2 regions of the Pseudoalteromonas sp. SG41-2 genome follow, and region 2 is predicted to be linked to the other one. Evidence: predicted binding sites of a transcription regulator. Region 2 holds the regulator's gene; the other holds the start of a gene.
The links. Region 2 encodes NrdR, which represses ribonucleotide reductase genes. Its sites were predicted from a motif close to AAACACNANATNTNGTGTTT; they were not measured.

Region 1 (10,667 bases), on a different contig from region 2:
CATCTTGGTTGCTGATTTACCTTTACCACCACGGCGCTGTGCTTCGTAATCAGACAATGGCTGATACTTCACATACCCTTCGTGAGATAGGGTTACTACCACGTCTTCTTCAGTGATCAAGTCTTCAAGACTAATATCATGAGCCGCGGCATTAATTTCAGTACGACGTTCGTCGCCGTATTGCTCTTTAATTTCAACTAACTCATCGCGGATAACTTCCATTAAACGCTCAGGATTAGCAAGAATATATAAAAGCTCGGCAATTAAATCTAATAACGTTTGGTATTCGCTTAGAATCTTTTCATGTTCAAGACCAGTAAGCTTGTGTAAGCGTAAATCTAGAATTGCTTGGGCTTGTTGCTCAGAAATATAATACTGACCATCACGGATGCCTAAGTCATCCGCTAACCAATCTGGACGGGCAACATTTGCTTCACCGGCTTTTTCAAGCATGGCTTTTACATTACCTAATTCCCACGGACGGCTAGCAAGTGCTACTTTAGCTTCAGCTGGCGTTGGTGAGTTACGAATAAGCTCGATAATTGGGTCAATGTTAGCAAGTGCAATTGCTAAGCCTTCAAGCATGTGTGCACGATCGCGGGCTTTACGTAGGTCAAATACCGTACGACGGGTCACTACTTCACGACGGTGAATGATGAATTCTTCAAGCATTTCTTTTAAGTTGAAACACTTAGGCTGGTTATTGATCAACGCAACCATGTTCATACCAAACACAGTTTGTAACTGAGTTTGTGCATAAAGGTTGTTTAAGATCACTTCGCCTACGTCACCACGTTTGATCTCGATAACGATACGCATACCGTCTTTATCTGATTCATCACGTAATGCACTAATGCCTTCAATCTTCTTATCTTTAACAAGCTCAGCAATCTTTTCAATTAAGCGGGCTTTATTTACTTGATAAGGGATCTCGTGAACGATGATCGTTTCACGATGGGTTTTTTCGTCAACTTCAATTTCCGCACGTGCACGCATGTACACTTTGCCACGGCCAGTTAAATAGGCTTGTTCAATGCCTTTTTTACCGTTGATAATTGCCGCAGTTGGAAAATCTGGGCCCGGAATATAATCCATTAGTTCATGAATGGTTAATTCAGGGTTTTGAATAAGTGCTAAACAGCCATTCACAACTTCAGTTAAGTTATGAGGAGGAATGTTTGTCGCCATACCTACCGCAATACCCGATGAACCGTTCACTAATAAGTTAGGAACTTTGGTCGGTAATACGTCAGGAATTTGCTCTGTACCATCATAGTTAGGTACAAAATCAACAGTCTCTTTTTCAAGATCAGCCAAAAGCTCATGAGACATTTTCGCCATACGGACTTCGGTATAACGCATTGCTGCTGCTGAGTCACCATCAACTGAACCAAAGTTACCTTGGCCGTCAACTAACATATAACGTAAAGAGAATGGCTGGGCCATACGTACGATTGTGTCATACACCGCACTGTCGCCATGGGGATGGTATTTACCAATTACATCACCAACCACACGGGCTGATTTTTTGTAAGGCTTATTCCAATCATTATTAAGCTCGTTCATAGCAAACAAAACGCGGCGGTGAACAGGTTTTAAACCATCACGTACGTCTGGTAGTGCTCGTCCTACTATTACGCTCATTGCGTAATCTAAATAGGAGTTTTTTAACTCGTCTTCAATATTGACTGGCAGAATTTCATTGGCGAAATCAGTCATTTGATATCACATTCCTTCAGTATTGACCCACGAAAGTGCCACATATGGGCGCTTGCGGGGATTTAGTTATTATTACCAAGTCATGCTACCACAATTTATTTAGATTTACAGGCGCTAAATCTTTGCGATTTATTAATTTACCCCTATATAATGGCCTGAGATTGACGAGGAAGTTTTTTATGACCGAACATCAAAATGTAGATAGTGCAGAAATTGCAAAGTTTGAAGCCATCGCTGAGCGTTGGTGGGATCGTGAAGGCGAATTTAAACCCCTTCATGAAATTAATCCATTAAGATTAGATTTTATTGCCGACAAGGCCAAAGGCTTATTCGACAAAGAAACACTCGATGTCGGCTGTGGTGGCGGTATATTGAGTGAAAGTATGGCGCGAATGGGCGCACATGTGACTGGTATTGATATGGGTCAAGAGCCGTTAACCGTTGCGAAACTGCACAGTTTAGAAACCGGTGTAAACGTTGACTATATAAAAATACCTGCCGAACAGTATGCCAGCGAACACCCTGCCCGCTTTGATACTATTACTTGTATGGAAATGTTAGAGCATGTGCCAGACCCTGCATCTATCATTCATGCAGTAGCAGAATTAGCGAAACCTGGTGCTGATGTATTTTTCTCTACATTAAACAAAACCCCAAAAGCATATTTGTACGCAATTATCGGGGCAGAAAAATTATTGAAGATGGTGCCTGATGGAACCCATGATCACAAAAAGTTTATCAAACCAGCACAACTCATTGCATGGGCAGAACAAGCAGGCCTCAAAGTACGTGCTAGTGCGGGATTGAGTTATAACCCTTTATCAAAGCAGTACAGCTTAAATACCGATGTAAGCGTTAATTATATTCTGCATTTTGAGAAACTAGCGTAATGGCTGGTTTTAACACAGCAACCCCCGCAATTGATTACGACGCCTTTATTTTTGATTTAGACGGTACATTACTCGATACCGCAGATGATTTAGGGGCTGCGCTAAATTACGTACTCGCTGATCATAACCAACCATCAGTAACCGCTGATATATATCGCCCTGCAGCTTCTAACGGTGCAATGGCGCTGCTTGCAGCTGGATTTGGTCAGCAATGGCACGATCACCCAAATCAAGCTGACTTACGCCAGCAGCTATTAACTGCCTACGCAGATAATATTGCCACCCATAGTCAATGCTTTACTGGAATTGCACAATTATTGATCGCACTTGATCAACAACAGATCAAATGGGGGATCATGACTAATAAACCTGAGTTTTTGACTATTCCATTAGTTGCTGCAATTGCTGAACTAAAAGATGCACAGGCAATTGTCAGTGGTGACACCCTCGATATCGCTAAACCATCTCCTTTACCTTTACTGCATACAGCCCAACTGTTAGATGTTGATCCGAGTCGTTGTTTGTATATCGGTGATGCGCAGCGTGACATAATTGCAGCCAAGGCTGCAAACATGCACAGCGCTGCTGCGTTGTGGGGCTACATCCCTAGTGAAGCTGAAGCATTGAGTTGGCAAGCCGATTTTAATTGGCAATCACCTATTGATGCATTTAACCATATATAGTGCCATGTTAAATTTTAACCACTACATATTGTGATCGTGTTACTTTTTGCACATTGTTTGTTGATAAAAAAAGCAGCCAAAATTTATTTTTAAAATGCGTAAATTTAATCGATCATCAGTTGATTTTTATAAATTTCATTTTAATCAGATGGTCAAAGGTTAATGGCTACTAACACAAGCGTGTTATCCCAACGTTATCCACAATTAGGGGCGTTTATGCCCCTTGCAAATGATCGCATACCACACTATCTTGTGATCTAGAATTTGATGAACACCAGATGTTGTGGCTAAATGTTATTCAATTAAATTCGCGCTAATACAGTTTTATTGCAATAAAAAATTTATTTTAAGAAAAATGTGTCACTAAAAAATATTATATCCCAAGGAATACAGGCAAAACTATGAACCAACAGCTATCTGTAAGCAAACGTGACGGCCGTAAAGAGTCACTTGATTTAGATAAGATCCATCGCGTTATTGCTTGGGCCGCCGAAGGTCTAAATAATGTGTCTGTCTCACAAGTTGAGCTGAAATCGCACATCCAGTTTTATGATGGTATTCGTACTGAAGACATCCATGAAACCATCATCAAAGCGGCCGCTGATCAGATCTCTAAAGAGTCGCCTGATTATCAATATTTATCAGCCCGCTTAGCTGTATTCCATTTGCGTAAAAAAGCCTATGGTCAATTTGAGCCACCGCGCTTGTATGATCATATCGTTAAGTTAGTTGAAGATAAGCGTTACGATGCACACTTACTAGCTGACTACACAGAGCAAGAAATTGATCAACTGGATGAATACCTTGATCATGGACGTGATTTAAACTTCAGCTATGCTGCTGTTAAACAGCTTGAAGGTAAATATTTAGTACAAAACCGTGTTACGGGTGAAATTTATGAAAGCGCACAGTTTTTATATATTTTAGTTGCGGCAAGCTTGTTCTCTGATTACCCAAAAGAAACGCGTTTAGACTACATAAAGCGTTTTTACGATGCGGTGTCATTGTTCAAAATTTCATTACCTACGCCTATTATGGCGGGCGTTCGTACCCCTACGCGTCAATTCAGTTCATGTGTACTGATTGAATGCGGTGACAGCCTAGATTCAATTAATGCAACCTCATCAGCGATTGTAAAATACGTATCGCAACGTGCAGGTATTGGTATTAATGCTGGTCGTATTCGCGCACTAGGTAGCCCTATTCGCAATGGTGAAGCATACCACACTGGTTGTATCCCGTTTTATAAGCACTTTCAAACGGCTGTTAAAAGTTGTTCGCAAGGTGGTGTCCGTGGTGGCGCAGCAACCCTGTTCTATCCACTTTGGCATCTAGAAGTTGAAAACTTATTAGTGCTTAAAAACAACCGTGGTGTTGATGATAACCGCGTTCGTCACTTAGATTACGGTGTACAGTTTAATAAACTAATGTACTCACGTTTGATCAAAGATGATTACATCACATTATTCAGCCCGTCTGATGTGCCTGGTTTATATGATGCATTTTTTGAAGATCAAGATGAATTTGATCGTCTTTACGTACAATATGAACAAGACGAGTCAATTCGTAAAAAACGTATTAAAGCTATTGAGCTGTTTTCAATGTTTGCACAAGAGCGTGCTAGCACTGGCCGCATCTATTTACAAAACGTTGACCACTGTAATACACACAGCCCGTTCATTGCTAAAGTGGCACCAATTCGCCAATCTAACTTATGTTTAGAAATTGCATTGCCAACTAAACCACTTAACAATGTTAATGATGAAGAAGGTGAAATTGCACTGTGTACGCTGTCGGCCTTTAACTTAGGTGCGATTGAGTCACTGGATGAACTTGAAGAGCTTGCAGAACTTGCGGTACGTGCACTTGATAACTTACTGGATTTCCAAGACTACCCGGTGCCAGCAGCACATAATGCAACGATGGGCCGTCGTACACTCGGAATAGGCGTAATCAACTACGCATATTACCTTGCTAAAAATGGCAAACGTTATTCTGATGGCAGTGCCAATGCATTGACTCACAAAACATTTGAAGCAATTCAGTATTACCTAATGAAAGCCTCAAATGAACTGGCTAAAGAACGTGGTGCATGTCCTAAATTTAACGAAACAACGTATTCGCAAGGTATTATGCCAACCGATACGTACAAACGTGATTTGGATAAAATTTGTGATGAACCATTGCATTTAGATTGGGATACATTACGTGCCAATATCAAAGAGCATGGTATGCGTAACTCAACGTTATCTGCGTTGATGCCATCTGAGACATCGTCGCAAATTTCAAATGCAACTAATGGTATTGAACCACCACGTGGTCATATCAGTGTTAAAGCCAGTAAAGATGGTATTTTAAAACAAGTTGTACCTGAGTATGAACGCCTTAAAAATAATTATGAATTATTGTGGGATATCCCATCAAATAAAGGTTATTTAGAATTAGTGGGTATTATGCAAAAGTTTGTTGACCAAACAATTTCTGCCAATACTAACTACGATCCAAATAAGTTTGAAGGTGGTAAAGTACCAATGAAGGTCTTATTACAAGATTTACTGGGTGCTTACAAACTTGGCGTTAAAACCCTTTACTACCATAACACCCGTGATGGTGCATCTGATATGCAAGAAGATACACCAGAAGTGGAAGATGATGATTGTGCAGGCGGTGCGTGTAAAATCTAATCGGTAATAAATATAAATTGGAAGCGGGCTATACGCCCGCTTTGCCCTGTTCGTTTTTTGAGTGATCTTATGTCTTATACTACTTTTAGCCGAAACCATAATAACCAACTACAAGAACCGATGTTTTTCGGCCAAACCGTTAACGTATCGCGTTATGATCAACAGAAGTACCCTATTTTCGAAAAGCTAATTGAAAAACAACTATCGTTTTTTTGGCGTCCTGAAGAAGTCGATGTAAGTAAAGATCGGTTAGATTTTCAGGCCTTACCTGATCACGAAAAACATATATTTTTAAGTAACTTAAAATATCAAACCTTACTTGATAGTGTGCAAGGTCGCTCGCCTAATGTTGCGTTACTGCCAATTGTGTCGATCCCAGAACTTGAGACCTGGATTGAAACATGGGCATTTAGTGAAACAATCCATAGCCGTTCATATACACATATTATTCGTAACGTTACCCAAGCCCCTGAGCTTATTTTTGATGATATTGTTAGTAACGAAAAGATCAGTGAACGTGCTGATGCCGTAACTAAATATTACGATGAATTAATTAATAAAGTGGCTGTGTATAACTTATACGGTGAAGGTAAACATGAACTTAATGGCGAAACAGTTCATATCAGTTTATTTGAACTTAAAAAGCTTTTATACCTTGCAATGATGTCAGTGAATATCTTAGAAGCGATCCGTTTTTATGTCAGTTTTGCCTGTTCATTTGCGTTTGCAGAGCGAGAATTAATGGAAGGTAACGCTAAAATTATTAAGCTGATCGCCCGTGATGAAGCGCTTCATCTTTCTGGTACTCAGCATATTTTGAATATTATGCAAGATGGTAAAGACGATCCTGAAATGGCTATCGTAGCAGCCCAGTGTCGTGATGAAGCGATCAAGATGTTTGTTGATGCTGCTGAACAAGAAAAAGAATGGGCTGAATACCTGTTTAAAGATGGTTCAATGATTGGCTTAAACAAAGATATTTTATGCCAATACGTTGAGTACATTACTAATGCTCGTATGACTGCAGTTGGTTTACCAACACAGTTTAAAACCAGCAGTAACCCTATCCCATGGATCAATTCATGGTTAGTGTCAGACAATGTACAAGTTGCTCCACAAGAAGCGGAGATCAGCTCATACCTTGTAGGCCAAATTGACTCTCAAGTTAATGCCTCTGATTTCGGTGACTTCGATCTCTAATGACCAGCAACAAAACTGCAAAGATCCACTTTGCAGATAATAGCCAGTGTGTAGATTTTGACACTGGCTGTCATTCCCTTTTAGACTGCCTAGAACAACAGCAATATGAAATTCCTTTTCAGTGTAGAGAAGGATATTGTGGTGCCTGTAGAGCAACCCTAGTAGCAGGGCAAGTCACCTATAACGAAGAACCACTCGCCTTTGTACGTGATGGAGAAGTACTGCTGTGCTGCTGTAAACCCGATGGCAATATCACTCTCAATTTGAAGTAATTTATTAATGCCAGTCAAACTGCTTTGTTTCATAGCAATGCACTTTATCACTGATCATTAAACTACTTTCATCTATGGTTACATCCCAATTTAAACTGCGGGTTAAATCCACCTGAATATCATCAATAAACTGCTGGTCAATCTCAATAATATGGCTATTATCAAATAACTTTAACCGTGACTGAGATTGCGTTAACCATTCACTATTGCCCGTTGTTAATATTAATAATTCATCCACTTGCTTAGCGATCTTAACTAATTCATCAAGGTCAGGTTTATCAACACTTAACCAGGTTTTATAATGTTCATCCAACGCTAGAATTCCTACATCTGGCTGTAGTTTATCAGCAAGTTTATTAAGCACTGCATGGCTGTCATAAGATAAAATACAATAGCCTAACAGCTTTAAAACAAAATGCTCCAGTGTTTCATTTTTAGTCAACGCTGTGGTAAAAATTTCTTTGTGATTACGCTGATGACGCAGATCAGCTATGCTAAATCGTGCTTTAAAAATACGTGTTTTATCAGACATAATATTCACCAGTCTCGCCGTTACTCCTATTGAGTATAGCCCAATCTGATATAAGCACGTTTATTTTAAAAGTTATGGTATAACATTATTGATCAGCACAAATGATGGTGTTATATTATATCACAACATAATAGCAACAACGTAGTAACCATGATCCGACATTCCTTAATATCAACTGCAATTATCACTGCTTTAAGCTCTTTTTCTGCTCATGCTGCGCTGGTAACTGGGCAAGTTTTTGACAATAACAAGCAACCACTCAGCTATGCCGATGTGCATGTACACGGTAAAGCACAGTCAATTAAAACTGACGAGAATGGTCGATTTAGTATTAATATTGATGCTAATAGCCAATTACATATTAGTAAAAATAATTTTGTTGATGCTAGAGTTCAAGTAACTGAAACCAGTTCTGCTCTAAATATCACGCTTGTACCTACGTCAGTTGAATCTGTCGTTGTGTATGCCTCTGCCCTGCATAAAAATAGCTTAGAGATGATTTCACCAGTGAGTGTACTCAGTGGTGATGAACTGCGCAATAAAGCAAAACCCACGTTAGGCGAAACGCTCAAAGGCCTTCCGGGTGTTAATGCCAGCTATTTTGGCCCTGTTTCATCTAGCCCTATAATCCGTGGCCTAGATGGCCCTCGCGTTAAAATCACCCAAAATGGCTTAGACAGCAGCGATGCGTCACGTATTGGCCCAGATCACGCAACATCGAATGACAGCCTAGCTGCAGAACAGATTGAAGTTTTGCGTGGCCCAGCTACGCTACTTTATGGCTCAGGCGCGATTGGTGGCGTAGTTAACGTAGTAGATAACCGCATTCCAACTGATAATATCGAGCATTTAACTGGGGCTGTTGAATACAGCCATGACACAGTTTCAAATGCCAACACCTATGCTGCCAAGCTTGAGACGGGCCATAACAACTTTAACTTCCATTTTGACGGTACCAAACGCACTGGTGATGACTACCAAACTCCGCGTTTTAACTTACCTGAAGAAGAGCACGAAGATCATGAGGGTCATGACGAAGAAGAGCATGAAACAGCCACCTCGGTAAAAAATACCTTTATTGATAGCCAAACCGTTAACTTTGGTACTAGCTATGTAGGTGAGCATTTAACGCTAGGTGTTTCTTATGGCCGTATTGAAACCGACTACGGTATTCCAGCACATAGCCATGAACATGGCCATGATCACGAACACGAACACGACCATGATGAAGGCGAAGAAGAAGCCGTTTATGCGCGTGTAGAACAAGATCGCTGGCAAGGTTTGATGAGCTATGCATTACACAACAACTGGATTGAAACTATTAATTTACGTCTAGGTTATACTGATTATCGCCATGCTGAAATTGAAGATGGCGCGATCGGTACTATCTTTAGTAATGAAACCACTGAAGCACGTTTAAATATCGAGCATAAGTTAGGTAATTGGCATGGTATGGCTGGTTATCATTTTAGTGAATCTGATTATGATGCCGATGGTGAAGAAGCCTTCACACCCGCTAGCAAAACGACTACTCATGCATTATTTATCCTCGAAGAAAAACAGTTTGGCGACGTGACATTAGAATTAGGTGCGCGTATTGAAGATTATAATATTGATAGTAATATCGGTGCTGCTGCGCATGACCATGACCATGACCATGACCATGACCATGAAGATGATCATACTGATGAACACGCCAATGAAATAACGCCTTACAGTAAAAGCTTTACTAATCTGAGCGCTTCAGCAGGCGCTATTTGGCAATATACACCCGGACAAAGTATTGCGCTGAGCGTGTCACACTCTGAACGCGCACCGTTATCAGCCGAGCTATTATCAAATGGTGTCCATATTGCAACTGGCACCTATGAGCTTGGTTTAGGCTACGCGATAGAAGACGGTGAAATTCACTTCGAACCTGAAAATATCAAACAAGAAACATCAACCAATATTGATTTTGGCTTTAGACGCTTTAGTGGCGATTTTGGTTATACGGTTAACTTTTTCTATAACGACATTGCCAATTTTTACTATCAGCAAAACACGGGGTTAGTGTTTGATGAAGAGCACGGCCTTGAAGCTGCAGAGCCTGGCCACGATGATGGTATGGCTGTTTATCAATTTGTCAGTAAAGATGCGAAATTATACGGCATTGAATTTGATGCACATTATCAATTAAATTCAAATGCGATGGTAAAAGTATTTGGTGACTCAACCACTGCAAAACTTGCTGATGATGAAGGGTATTTACCGCGTATTCCGGCAAATAAGTTAGGTTCAGAATTACAGTATAATATCAGTGATTGGCAGTTCAGCTTAACTGGCACACACTACTTTGAACAACGTGATATCACGGCTTATGAAACCGCAACCGATGGCTATACACTGTTCGATGCGCAAGCAAATTATCAATTAAGTGTCGGTCCGGTAGATACACAGTTTTATATCAACGTCGATAATATTACGGATGAACTGGGTTTTGTACATAGTTCATTTATTAAAGATGAAGCGCCACTTCCTGGGCGTAACTTTAGAATTGGTCTACGTGGTTATTTCTGATCTCAGTAAATAACCATAAAAAAGCCGCGCTAATAGTTATTAGCGCGGCTTTTTATTACTCAATTTCTAATTAAAGAATTTCGTGTAGCTCAACGTCAAATACCAGTGTTGAGAATGGTGCAATTGCA
Region 2 (10,667 bases):
ACGATGCGCGACCGTCTCACCAGCATCTTCTGCAGCAAACGCTTTGACTGTCGCTTCTAGTTCTTCGGTGCATTCTTGCTTACCTAGAATAACTAACACACCTTGATGCTTTGCAATATAAGCCATCGCATCTGACAAGCCCCAGCTTCTATCGGCACTGCGATCAGATAACAAAATATCATTGAAGGTACTTTTTAAATGAACCCGTACTAAGGTTGGTTCATTCGTTTTAACCTCACCATTTAACAGCGCATAATGTAACTGGCCGTCAATGGTATCTTTATAAGTAACTAAGTCAAACTCACCATGTACGGTTGGCAACTTACATTTTGCCACTTGCTCAATAGTGGTTTCATTCATGTTACGGTATTCAATTAAATCAGCAATAGTGCCAATTTTGATATTATGTTGCTCAGCAAATACTTCTAAATCAGGACGACGCGCCATGGTGCCATCAGCATTAAGAATTTCCACAATTACTGATGAAGGCTCTAAACCGGCTAAGCGGGCTAAATCACAACCGGCTTCAGTGTGACCGGCACGCGTTAATACGCCACCTGGTTGTGCCATAATAGGAAAGATATGCCCAGGTTGAACGATATCACTTGGTACAGCACCTTTGGCAATCGCAGCTTGCACAGTACGAGCGCGATCTGCAGCAGAAATTCCCGTAGTCACACCTTTCGATGCTTCAATCGACATCGTAAAGTTAGTCGAAAATGCCGCACCATTGTTTTTTACCATTAATGGTAAATCAAGTTGCTCACAGCGCTCTTGAGTCATTGTTAGGCAAATTAAGCCGCGACCATGAGTGGCCATAAAATTGATCGCTTCAGCACTAATGTGCTCGGCTGCGATAATTAAATCGCCTTCATTTTCTCTGTCTTCATCATCCATTAAAATAACCATTTTACCGGCTTTAATGTCATCAATAATTTCTTGTGCGCTGTGTAAATTCATAATCTGCTCGTGTAAGTTGTGGAGTGCGTTTATTTAATAAAACCGGCTTGGGCGAGTAAACTCATCGAAATATCTGAACTAGCTGGCTGCTCTGCCCCTTTGATCAAACGCTCTAAATAACGCGCGATTTGATCTACTTCTAAGTTCACTTGCGTGCCTACTTTAAAATCAGCAATAGTTGTTTGCTCACTAGTGTGCGGCACAATTGTCAGTTTAAATTTATTATCTGCTACTGCATTTACTGTTAGGCTAATACCATCAATGCATACCGAGCCTTTATAAGGAATATATTTCATTAGTTCTACATCGGTGCTTAACCAGTACTCAACGGCACGCGCATTAGGCGTAATTGCGGTAATAGTCGCGATGCCATCAACATGCCCTGAAACTAAGTGACCACCTAAACGAGATACTGGCTGCATGGCTTTCTCAAGGTTTACAGTTTGCCCTTGTTTATAGTGAGCAAATCCCGTTAAACTGATCGTCTCATTTGATAAGTCAGCGCTAAATCCATCACTGTGCTTGGCCACAACCGTTAAGCAAACCCCATTAGTTGCAATGCTATCGCCTAAATTTACATCGGCCATATCAAGGTTATTACTTTTAATGCGGATAGCTAAATCGCCTTGCTTTTGTTGTAACTCGCTAATAGTGCCCGTCGCTTCGATGATCCCAGTAAACATAGTGGTTACTCTTTAATTATTTGGTTTAGATGAGGCTTTGCGTGGTGTCGCCGTGATACGAATATCGTCACCGATACACACACACTCATTAATTGATAAATTAACAACGTCTTGCATACTTGTCAGCTCTGTAAAGTTTAGTAAGCTTTTGCCGTCATTCCCTAACAACTTCGGCGCCAGATAAACAATATATTCATCAATTAAATTACATTCAGTCATTTGGCCCGCTAAGGTTGCCCCTGCCTCTAACCAAATATGATTAAACTGTTGCTGCGCTAGAAGTTTCATGGCAGCCACTAAATCAACTTTATTATTTTTTTCTGGTACTACAATATGGCTTACGTAATGAGGCCATTGCTGTGATTTATCAAGTTCAGTGGTAATAATAATTACTTCACTGGCAATGCTAAATAATGCTAGCTCAGGTGTTAAACGATTTTGTGAATCAATAATAATACGTACAGGTTGGCGTACAGGTAATTGCGTTGGTAACGGCTCTGGCAGCTCATCAACACGAACATTGAGTTTTGCATTATCAACTAATACTGTGTCCACGCCGGTTAAAATAGCGCAGCTTTGTGCGCGCTGTAGTTGCACATCTTGGCGAGCCTTAGGGCCAGTTATCCACTTACTTTGACCGTTTTTAAGTGCCGTTTTACCATCAAGGCTTGCGGCCATTTTGCAGGTAATAAATGGCATACCTTGCTCCATGCGCTTTAAAAAGCCACGGTTTAACAGCCTTGCTTGTTGTTCTAACAAACCTGACGCAACCTCAATGCCCGCGTCCGCTAAAATAGCTAAACCTTTACCGGCCACCTGCGGGTTTGGATCAACCATAGCAGCAATTACTTTTACCACGCCAGCAGCTTTTAAACCTTCGGCACACGGCGGTGTGCGACCAAAATGGCTACAAGGTTCAAGCGTGACATAAGCAGTTGCACCAAAGGCTTGGCTACCCGCCATTGCTAATGCATTCACTTCAGCATGGCCTTGGCCGGCAACTTGATGAAAACCTTCACCAACAATAACGTCATTTTTTACTAATACACAGCCAACGTTTGGGTTTGGGGTGGTAGTAAAGCATCCTTGTTTGGCAAGCTCAATCGCTCGGGTCATATAAGAGAAATCTTGTTCGCTAAACTGATATTGGTTCATATCACTCTCCCAAACGGGCAATTTCTTCACCAAATTCACGAATATCTTCGAATGAACGGTATACCGATGCAAATCTGACGTAAGCGACTTTATCGAGTTTTTTCAGCGCTTCCATAATGCATTCGCCAATCAGGTGACTGGAAATCTCACGCTCGCCGGTGGCACGTAATTGCGATTTAATAATATTGACCACTTCATCAACTTGCTCGGTACTGACGGGGCGTTTTTCTAATGCACGGTGTAGACCATTAAGGAGTTTATCTTCATTGAAAGGTTCACGGCTACCGTCTTGTTTGATCACCCGAGGCATTACAAGTTCTGCGCCTTCAAAGGTAGTAAAGCGTTCATGACATTCATTGCATTCACGGCGTCGCCTTACTTGGTGGCCACCTCCCACTAAACGCGAGTCAATCACTTTGGTATCTTTTGCGGTGCAAAATGGACAATGCATAGGTATCAGCTTCCGTTAAAAACAAAAAAGGCCGCTTTTAGGCGGCCTTTATAATAGCAAAAAACTAAGCTATTGTGATCTAAATTACTGTTTGTAACTCAATTAAGCGTAAACAGGTAATTTTTTACAGATTGCTTTAACTTTCTCTTTTACTTGTGCTTGTACTGACTCATCGTTGATGTTGTCTAGTACGTCACAGATCCAGCCAGCAAGCTCTTTAGACTCTGCTTCTTTAAAACCACGGCGTGTGATTGCCGGTGAACCAATACGTAAACCAGACGTTACAAACGGTGAACGTGGGTCATTTGGTACTGAGTTTTTATTTACGGTGATATTAGCATTACCTAAAGCCGCATCTGCGTCTTTACCAGTGATGTCTTTATCAATTAGATCAAGTAAGAACAAGTGGTTTTCTGTTTTATCAGATACGATCTTATAACCGCGCTCTTGCATTACTGCAACCATAGCTTTAGCATTTTTCACAACTTGAGTTTGGTATACTTTAAACTCTGGTTGTAATGCTTCTTTAAATGCCACTGCTTTGGCAGCGATAATGTGACATAAAGGACCACCTTGACCACCAGGGAATACTGCACTGTTAAGCTTTTTATAAATAGCTTCGTCGCCACAAGCAGAAATAATCAAACCACCACGAGGGCCAGCTAATGTCTTATGCGTAGTTGTAGTAACAACGTGTGCATGTGGTACTGGGCTTGGGTAAACACCAGCAGCAATAAGACCTGCAACGTGAGCCATATCAACAAACAAGTAAGCGCCTACTTTGTCAGCGATTTCACGGAATTTAGCCCAATCAACAATACCTGAGTATGCTGAGAAACCACCGATGATCATTTTTGGTTTGTGCTCAAGTGCAAGTGCTTCAACTTGTGCGTAATCAATCTCGCCAGTCGCTTCGTCAAGTCCGTATTGGATTGCGTTATAAAGCTTACCAGAGAAGCTTACATGTGAACCATGCGTTAAGTGACCACCATGAGCTAAGCTCATACCTAACACTGTATCGCCAGCATCTAATAAAGCTAAGAACACAGCAGCATTTGCTTGTGAACCTGCGTGAGGCTGAACGTTAGCATAATCTGAACCAAACAATTCGTTTGCACGGTCAATCGCTAGTTGTTCAACCACGTCAACATGCTCACAACCACCGTAGTAACGCTTGCCCGGATAACCTTCAGCATATTTGTTTGTTAGCTGTGAACCCTGCGCTTCTAGTACGCGTGGGCTACAGTAGTTCTCAGATGCGATAAGCTCGATGTGTTCTTCTTGGCGAGCAGTCTCTTTAGTGATTGCTTCAAATAACTCTGGATCGAAATCCGAAATATTCATGCTACGTTCTAACATGGGGGCTCCTAGGGCAACGTGTATGGTATTTTGAAGGCTGAATTATACGCTGAAAACGTCAATTTGCCTATGGTGTAAAGATGAACATATTTAAACAGGGATTGAATTTAATTCACAGTGTTTTTGTAATGATATTTTTTTATTAAAGCATCAGAAATTTTAATGAATAAAAGCAAATAACATTTACATTATTTATACCTTAATCTGTTGCATTCGCGATTGTTTACACTATTATGATACCAATGTAATCATGGATGATGAACTAATTTACTATGCTAGCTAAACCTATCTACGAATCAATTCCTTATTGTTATGTCATTGTTGGCGGACTTTGCATTTTACTTTTCAGCACTGTTTTACCAACAGCCATTGGTATTTTTTTATTCTTCAATGGTGCCAATATTTGGCGATTACGCTCAAATTCACGGCGTAAAGATCATAAAGTAAATCGCATTAAAGTTAACAAACACTTTTATTATTATGAATTTAAACCATTTATTTTATTTATGTGCGGATTACTCCTAATCCATTGGGTAGCGAATGAATTAGTTATACTTGCAGGGATTATGATCTGCCTTATAGCCATTTTAATTTTTTGTTTACGAGTGCTAAACCGCCGTTCACGTTCAATAGTTTAATTTTCCATTACTGCTATTAAGTACAATTTAAAGCAATAAAAAACGACATTGCTTTCACATATGCCGTTTATTTTTAGTTTTACTTAGCGGGTAAAAACTAACCTAGTTTAGCTAATAATATTTCACGCAGGATATCGTAATCATCTGCGATATCCTCGGCTAAGCATGGTTTAGCTAATGCATCAGCTAGTGGTTTTGGCATTTCAAGTTCAATATTTAAAATCTCTTCAACACTTTCTTTAAACTTAGCCGGATGCGCTGTTGCCAGAAAAATACCAGCAGAATCAGTTGCTAAGTTAGCTTTTAGGCCCTGATAAGCAATCGCTGTATGTGGTTCTGCAACATAGCCTGTTTGATGAATTTTTTTCATCACTGCTTGGGTATCATTTTCATCAACACTAGTTGAATAAAAATCATCATAACTAAACCATTTGTTATCAAGCATGGTTTGTACACGTGGCCAATTATTAGGTTTACTCACATCCATGGCATTAGACAATGACTCGATTGTGGCATTAGGCGCCCAGTTTTTATCAAGGATAAAGCGCGGTACAGTGTCATTTTGATTGGTTGTAGCGCTAAGTTTAGCGACCGGTAAACCAATCACCGCACCGATCATCGCCGCACATACATTACCAAAGTTACCACTAGGTATTGAGATATGTGCTTTGGCGCGCTGCTCTTTTGGTAATTGCGCTATTGCTTCAAAGTAATAACATACTTGTGCAACAAGGCGACTTATATTGATAGAATTAGCTGAATTTAAACCTAAGCGAGATTTAACTTCATCATCTAAAAAGGCATTTTTAACCATCGCTTGGCAATCATCAAAGCTACCATCTACAGCGTAGCAATGGATATTATTACCCAAAGTAGTAAACAATTTTTGCTGTGCTAATGAGATTTTACCTTTTGGAAACAGGATAACCACATCAATATTTGGCTTGTTATAGAACGCATGCGCAACAGCTGCCCCAGTGTCCCCTGAGGTTGCTGTGAGTATTGTGGTTTTTTCACCTTGGCTAAATTGTGCCAAGCACTCAGCCATAAAGCGACCGCCAAAGTCTTTGAATGCAAGCGTTGGCCCATGGAACAACTCTAAACAATAAATATTGTCTTCAACTTCAACTAATTTAACAGGAAAGTTAAAGGCATTTTGCACCATTTGTGCAACCGTATCAGCAGGTAATTCATCACCAATCAAATGCGATAAAATCTTACTGCTACGAGTAACAAAGTCCATATCGAGTAAACTATCAACATCAGCTAAAGGCGCGAGCGATTCAGGGAAAAATACTCCTTGATTACGTCCTAAACCTGTTTTAACCGCTTCAACAAACGACACTTTTTGAGAATCATCTTTTAAATTATGTAATTGCATTATTAGTTCCTTAAATTCTTATAGCTGACGCGTGCCGGCGTTATCGAGTTTACAAATGTGGCAGAAGCCTTGCTCATTAATATAGTTTTGTTCAAGCCACTGTGCGCATTGCTGTGCAGCTTCAAGCGTTTTGCACACGGTAAATAATGTAGGACCAGCACCTGAGATACTGACAATCTCAGCACCAAACTCTGGCAGCGCCGCTTTAGCTTCACTAAAACCGTTGATCAGTGGCGCACGATGCGGCTCCGCTATTTCATCACTCATGATTGAGAGTGCTTCATCAAATCGGCTAGTTAACAATAAAGTACTAAACGCTGATAAGCGCTGCGCAAATTCAACGCTCGCATGCATACTTAGCTGTTTTGGTAACACTGAACGCGCTTTAGCGGTATTAAGTGAAAAACCAGGAAAAGCCGCTACGTAATACCAACGCTCATCAACCGGTAAAGCAATTGATTTATTTGGAATTAAATCACCAGTAAGCTGCAAACCACCCAAGTAACACGGAGTGATATTGTCGTAATGACGACCGCCACTGACAATCGCTTCAAAATCAGCCATTAATTCAATTAACTGCACTTGGCTCAGTGCAGTACCTGCAAACTGATCCAGCGCCGCAAATGTGGCTACTACAGAGCAAGCACTTGAACCAAGACCCGAGCCAATTGGTAAGTTCTTTTTTAATTCCAGTTTAACGCTTGGCATGGTTGGCGCTACATGTTCACGAAAATGCACTAAACACTGATACGCTAAATTTTCACTGGCATCGCTTGGTAGTTTATCTGCGTAATCGCCAGAGCATATAAATTCGTCAAGCTCGCTAGGACTTACCGCAACAACATCACCTAATAACGTGCCATCAATAGGAGCAAGCGCAGCACCTAAGGCATCAAAACCAACTGCAAAATTACCGATTGAGGCTGGAGCATATACTTCGATCATTATACTCTCCTAGCGCGATAACGTTTTTAAAATGTCAGCAAATACCCCGGCCGCAGTCACTGCTGAGCCGGCACCATAACCACGAATAACAAATGGACGTGGTTGATAGTATGCACTCAAAATTGCTAAGGCATTTTCGCCATCACGAATAACAGCCAGAGCATGCTTTTCATCTACCGCTTCAATACCTACTTTGCAGTGGCCTTGTTTGATAGTACCGACATAACGCAACACTTTGCCTTCACTTGCGGCACTTTGAATACGGTCATTAAACGCAGCATCTAAACTTGGCAATTTAGCCATAAATTCGTCAACGTTATCACCTTGGGCAAAACCCGGAGGAAGCACTGATTCAACTTCGATATCGCTCAACTCTAATTTCATACCTGCTTCGCGGGCAATAATTAATAACTTACGCGCGACATCAGTGCCCGATAAATCATCACGTGGATCTGGCTCAGTAAAACCACTTTCTTTGGCTTTAATGGTTGCCTCAGACAGTGATAAACCATCTTGCAATGCGCCAAACATATATGACAATGAACCGGATAAAATTCCGCTAAATTCAAGTAACTCATCGCCAGCACCAAACAGTGACTGTAAGTTATCGATTACAGGAAGACCTGCACCGACATTTGTTTCGTATAAAAACTTACGATTATTTTTTTGCGTTGCTGTAATTAAATCTTGGTAATAAGCATATGAACTTGTATTGGCTTTTTTATTTGCAGCCACAACGTGGAAACCGGCATTCAAAAAGTCTACATACTGAGCCGCTAAAACATCTGAAGACGTACAATCAACTAGTACTGGATTGATTAAATGATTTTGCCTAACAAATTGTTCAACCAGTTTGAGGTCAAACGGTTGTTCTGATGCTGCCAACTTTTGCTGCCAATCGTCAAAAGCAATTCCTTCGCTATCAAGATGTAATTGACGTGAATTAGCAACACCATATAAGTTTAGTTTGATATTACGTTTTTCAAGCCATGCTTGCTGACGCTCTAACTGCTTAATAAGTTCTTGGCCAACTAAACCACAGCCTAATAAAAATACATCAATTGATGGGATATGAGTGAAGAAATTTTCGTGACACACTTTTACAGCATCATTACACAGCTCGCCGTCAATCACTGCTGAAATTGCACTTTCAGTTGAATCCTGGGCAATAGCGACAATGTTAACTTGTGCTTGGGCGAGTGATGCGAAAAATTTAGCAGCTAAGCCTTTATGAGCGCGCATATTATCACCCACTAAAGTAACGATTGCTAAATTACGCTGCACTTGTACAGGTTCAATTAGTCCCGCCTGTGATTCAAGCTCAAACGCAGTTTGCAATGCCTCAAGAGCCAATGGCAAATCTGATTCATGGACACAGAAGCTGATACTAAATTCACATGACGATTGAGTGATCAGTACAATCGAAACATTATCGTGAGCAAGGGCATTAAAAACTTTTGATGCCATGCCTACTTTACCTTTCATGCCGGGGCCTGAAACCGTTAGCATCGCAAGATTTTGTAAACTAGATAACGCTTTTACCGGCTCCGATGACACATTATCATTACTGATCAGTGATCCTTGTGCATCCGGATTATGGGTATTTTTAATTTCACACGGCACGCCAGCTTTAGCGCACGGTAGAATTGTTTTAGGATGGAGAACTTTGGCACCAAAGTAAGAAAGCTCCATCGCTTCTTTATATGATAAAAAATCAACTTTAGAGGCTTTTTTGATATAACGCGGATCAGCACTGTACACACCATCAACGTCAGTCCAAATTTGACATACTTGCGCTTCTAAACACGCTGCTGCAATTGCGGCTGAATAATCTGAGCCATTACGTCCCAGTGTAGTTAGCTGGCCTTGTTCGTTGCTAGCTGTAAAGCCAGGCATAATATAAATAGTCGCAGGATTAGCTTTTAAAGCCGTTTGAAAACGAATTTTACTCGCCACTAGATCAGCTTCCGCATCAATATGACCATTAGTTGATACAATGCAATCGGTTGCTTCGAGGTAGTGGGCGTTATGTGAGCTTAATAAACACTGCATCAGTGATACACTGATGCGCTCACCAAAACTAATAACATAAGCACGCACTTGATCTGGACAACATTGGATGAGTTTGACACCCGCTAGCTTATTTTGCAGTTCGTTTAAATCAGGCCAGTTTTGAACACTACCATATTCAGCTTCTACGGCTGCTTTTAAGCTTTGGCAACGCTCAATTAATGCGTGCCACTGTGTATCATAATCAAGTCCTTGTTCAGCAGCGCTTGCCAGTGCAACCAATGAATCGGTCATGCCACCTGGAGCGGATAGCACCAATAACATTTCGTCTTTTAATTGTGCTTTAACTAACTGTGCTACCTGTTGTAGGCAGGCAAAGTCAGCAAGTGACGACCCACCAAATTTTAATACTCGCATTTTTTATGTTTCCTCATCCCATAAAACGAAAAAAGGCCTGTGTTCGTTGTGAACACAGGCCTTTAAATTTGTTGCACCGACCTATGCCACTATCCAGTAAGAATGGTGGTTGTAATAATAATGGTCAATGCGTGATTATTTGTTTTCATAGCCCTTAGACTGCCTTAAACAGGCCTATTCTGTCAACCCCAAATAAAAAGATAAATTATGCTTTTTGATTATAAAGAAATCTAATGAATGCCGAATTTATGCAGTATTTCATTTAATCTTGTTTTATCTATCGGCTTATCAACGAAGGCTATAGCTCCCAACTTAGCGACACGTTGTTTCATTTCAAGTTGAATATCTGCCGAGATAACCAGCACAAAGCATTCAATCTTTTGTGCTTTAATACTCTCAAGAACTTGTACTCCATCGACTTCGGGCATAGTTAAGTCAAGACACAGTAAATCGAAGTTATGTATATGCATTAACTCCAACGCTTCACGGCCATTTTTTGCTTGCATAATATCTGCTGCGATACACTCATTTAAACAGCGTATAACTTGTTTGCGTGCTACTGTTGAATCATCACACACCAGTACGGAAAAATTCATAATATAGACAACTAAAATACGTATAATAGATTACTGAGTAGACAACAAATCACTCAGTAAATAATAATGTTA

Region 1: a site for NrdR is predicted at 3,562-3,581, ahead of nrdA (class 1a ribonucleoside-diphosphate reductase subunit alpha). Genes of this name have one in related genera too.

Annotation. Positions count from the first base shown of each region.
Region 1 is NZ_JACJFK010000001.1:350,792-361,458, reverse strand. It holds gene gyrA (DNA topoisomerase (ATP-hydrolyzing) subunit A) at 1-1,719, opposite strand, end outside; gene ubiG (bifunctional 2-polyprenyl-6-hydroxyphenol methylase/3-demethylubiquinol 3-O-methyltransferase UbiG) at 1,899-2,609, shown strand; gene H5186_RS01485 (HAD family hydrolase) at 2,609-3,292, shown strand; gene nrdA (class 1a ribonucleoside-diphosphate reductase subunit alpha) at 3,694-5,976, shown strand; gene nrdB (class Ia ribonucleoside-diphosphate reductase subunit beta) at 6,046-7,176, shown strand; gene yfaE (class I ribonucleotide reductase maintenance protein YfaE) at 7,176-7,448, shown strand; gene H5186_RS01465 (YaeQ family protein) at 7,453-7,980, opposite strand; gene H5186_RS01460 (TonB-dependent receptor domain-containing protein) at 8,131-10,539, shown strand; gene H5186_RS01455 (FKBP-type peptidyl-prolyl cis-trans isomerase) at 10,610-10,667, opposite strand, start outside.
Region 2 is NZ_JACJFK010000022.1:55,686-66,352, reverse strand. It holds gene ribBA (bifunctional 3,4-dihydroxy-2-butanone-4-phosphate synthase/GTP cyclohydrolase II) at 1-960, opposite strand, end outside; gene H5186_RS16670 (riboflavin synthase) at 990-1,643, opposite strand; gene ribD (bifunctional diaminohydroxyphosphoribosylaminopyrimidine deaminase/5-amino-6-(5-phosphoribosylamino)uracil reductase RibD) at 1,656-2,798, opposite strand; gene nrdR (transcriptional regulator NrdR) at 2,800-3,249, opposite strand; gene glyA (serine hydroxymethyltransferase) at 3,352-4,608, opposite strand; gene thrC (threonine synthase) at 5,344-6,627, opposite strand; gene thrB (homoserine kinase) at 6,646-7,572, opposite strand; gene thrA (bifunctional aspartate kinase/homoserine dehydrogenase I) at 7,582-9,999, opposite strand; gene H5186_RS16635 (response regulator) at 10,230-10,595, opposite strand.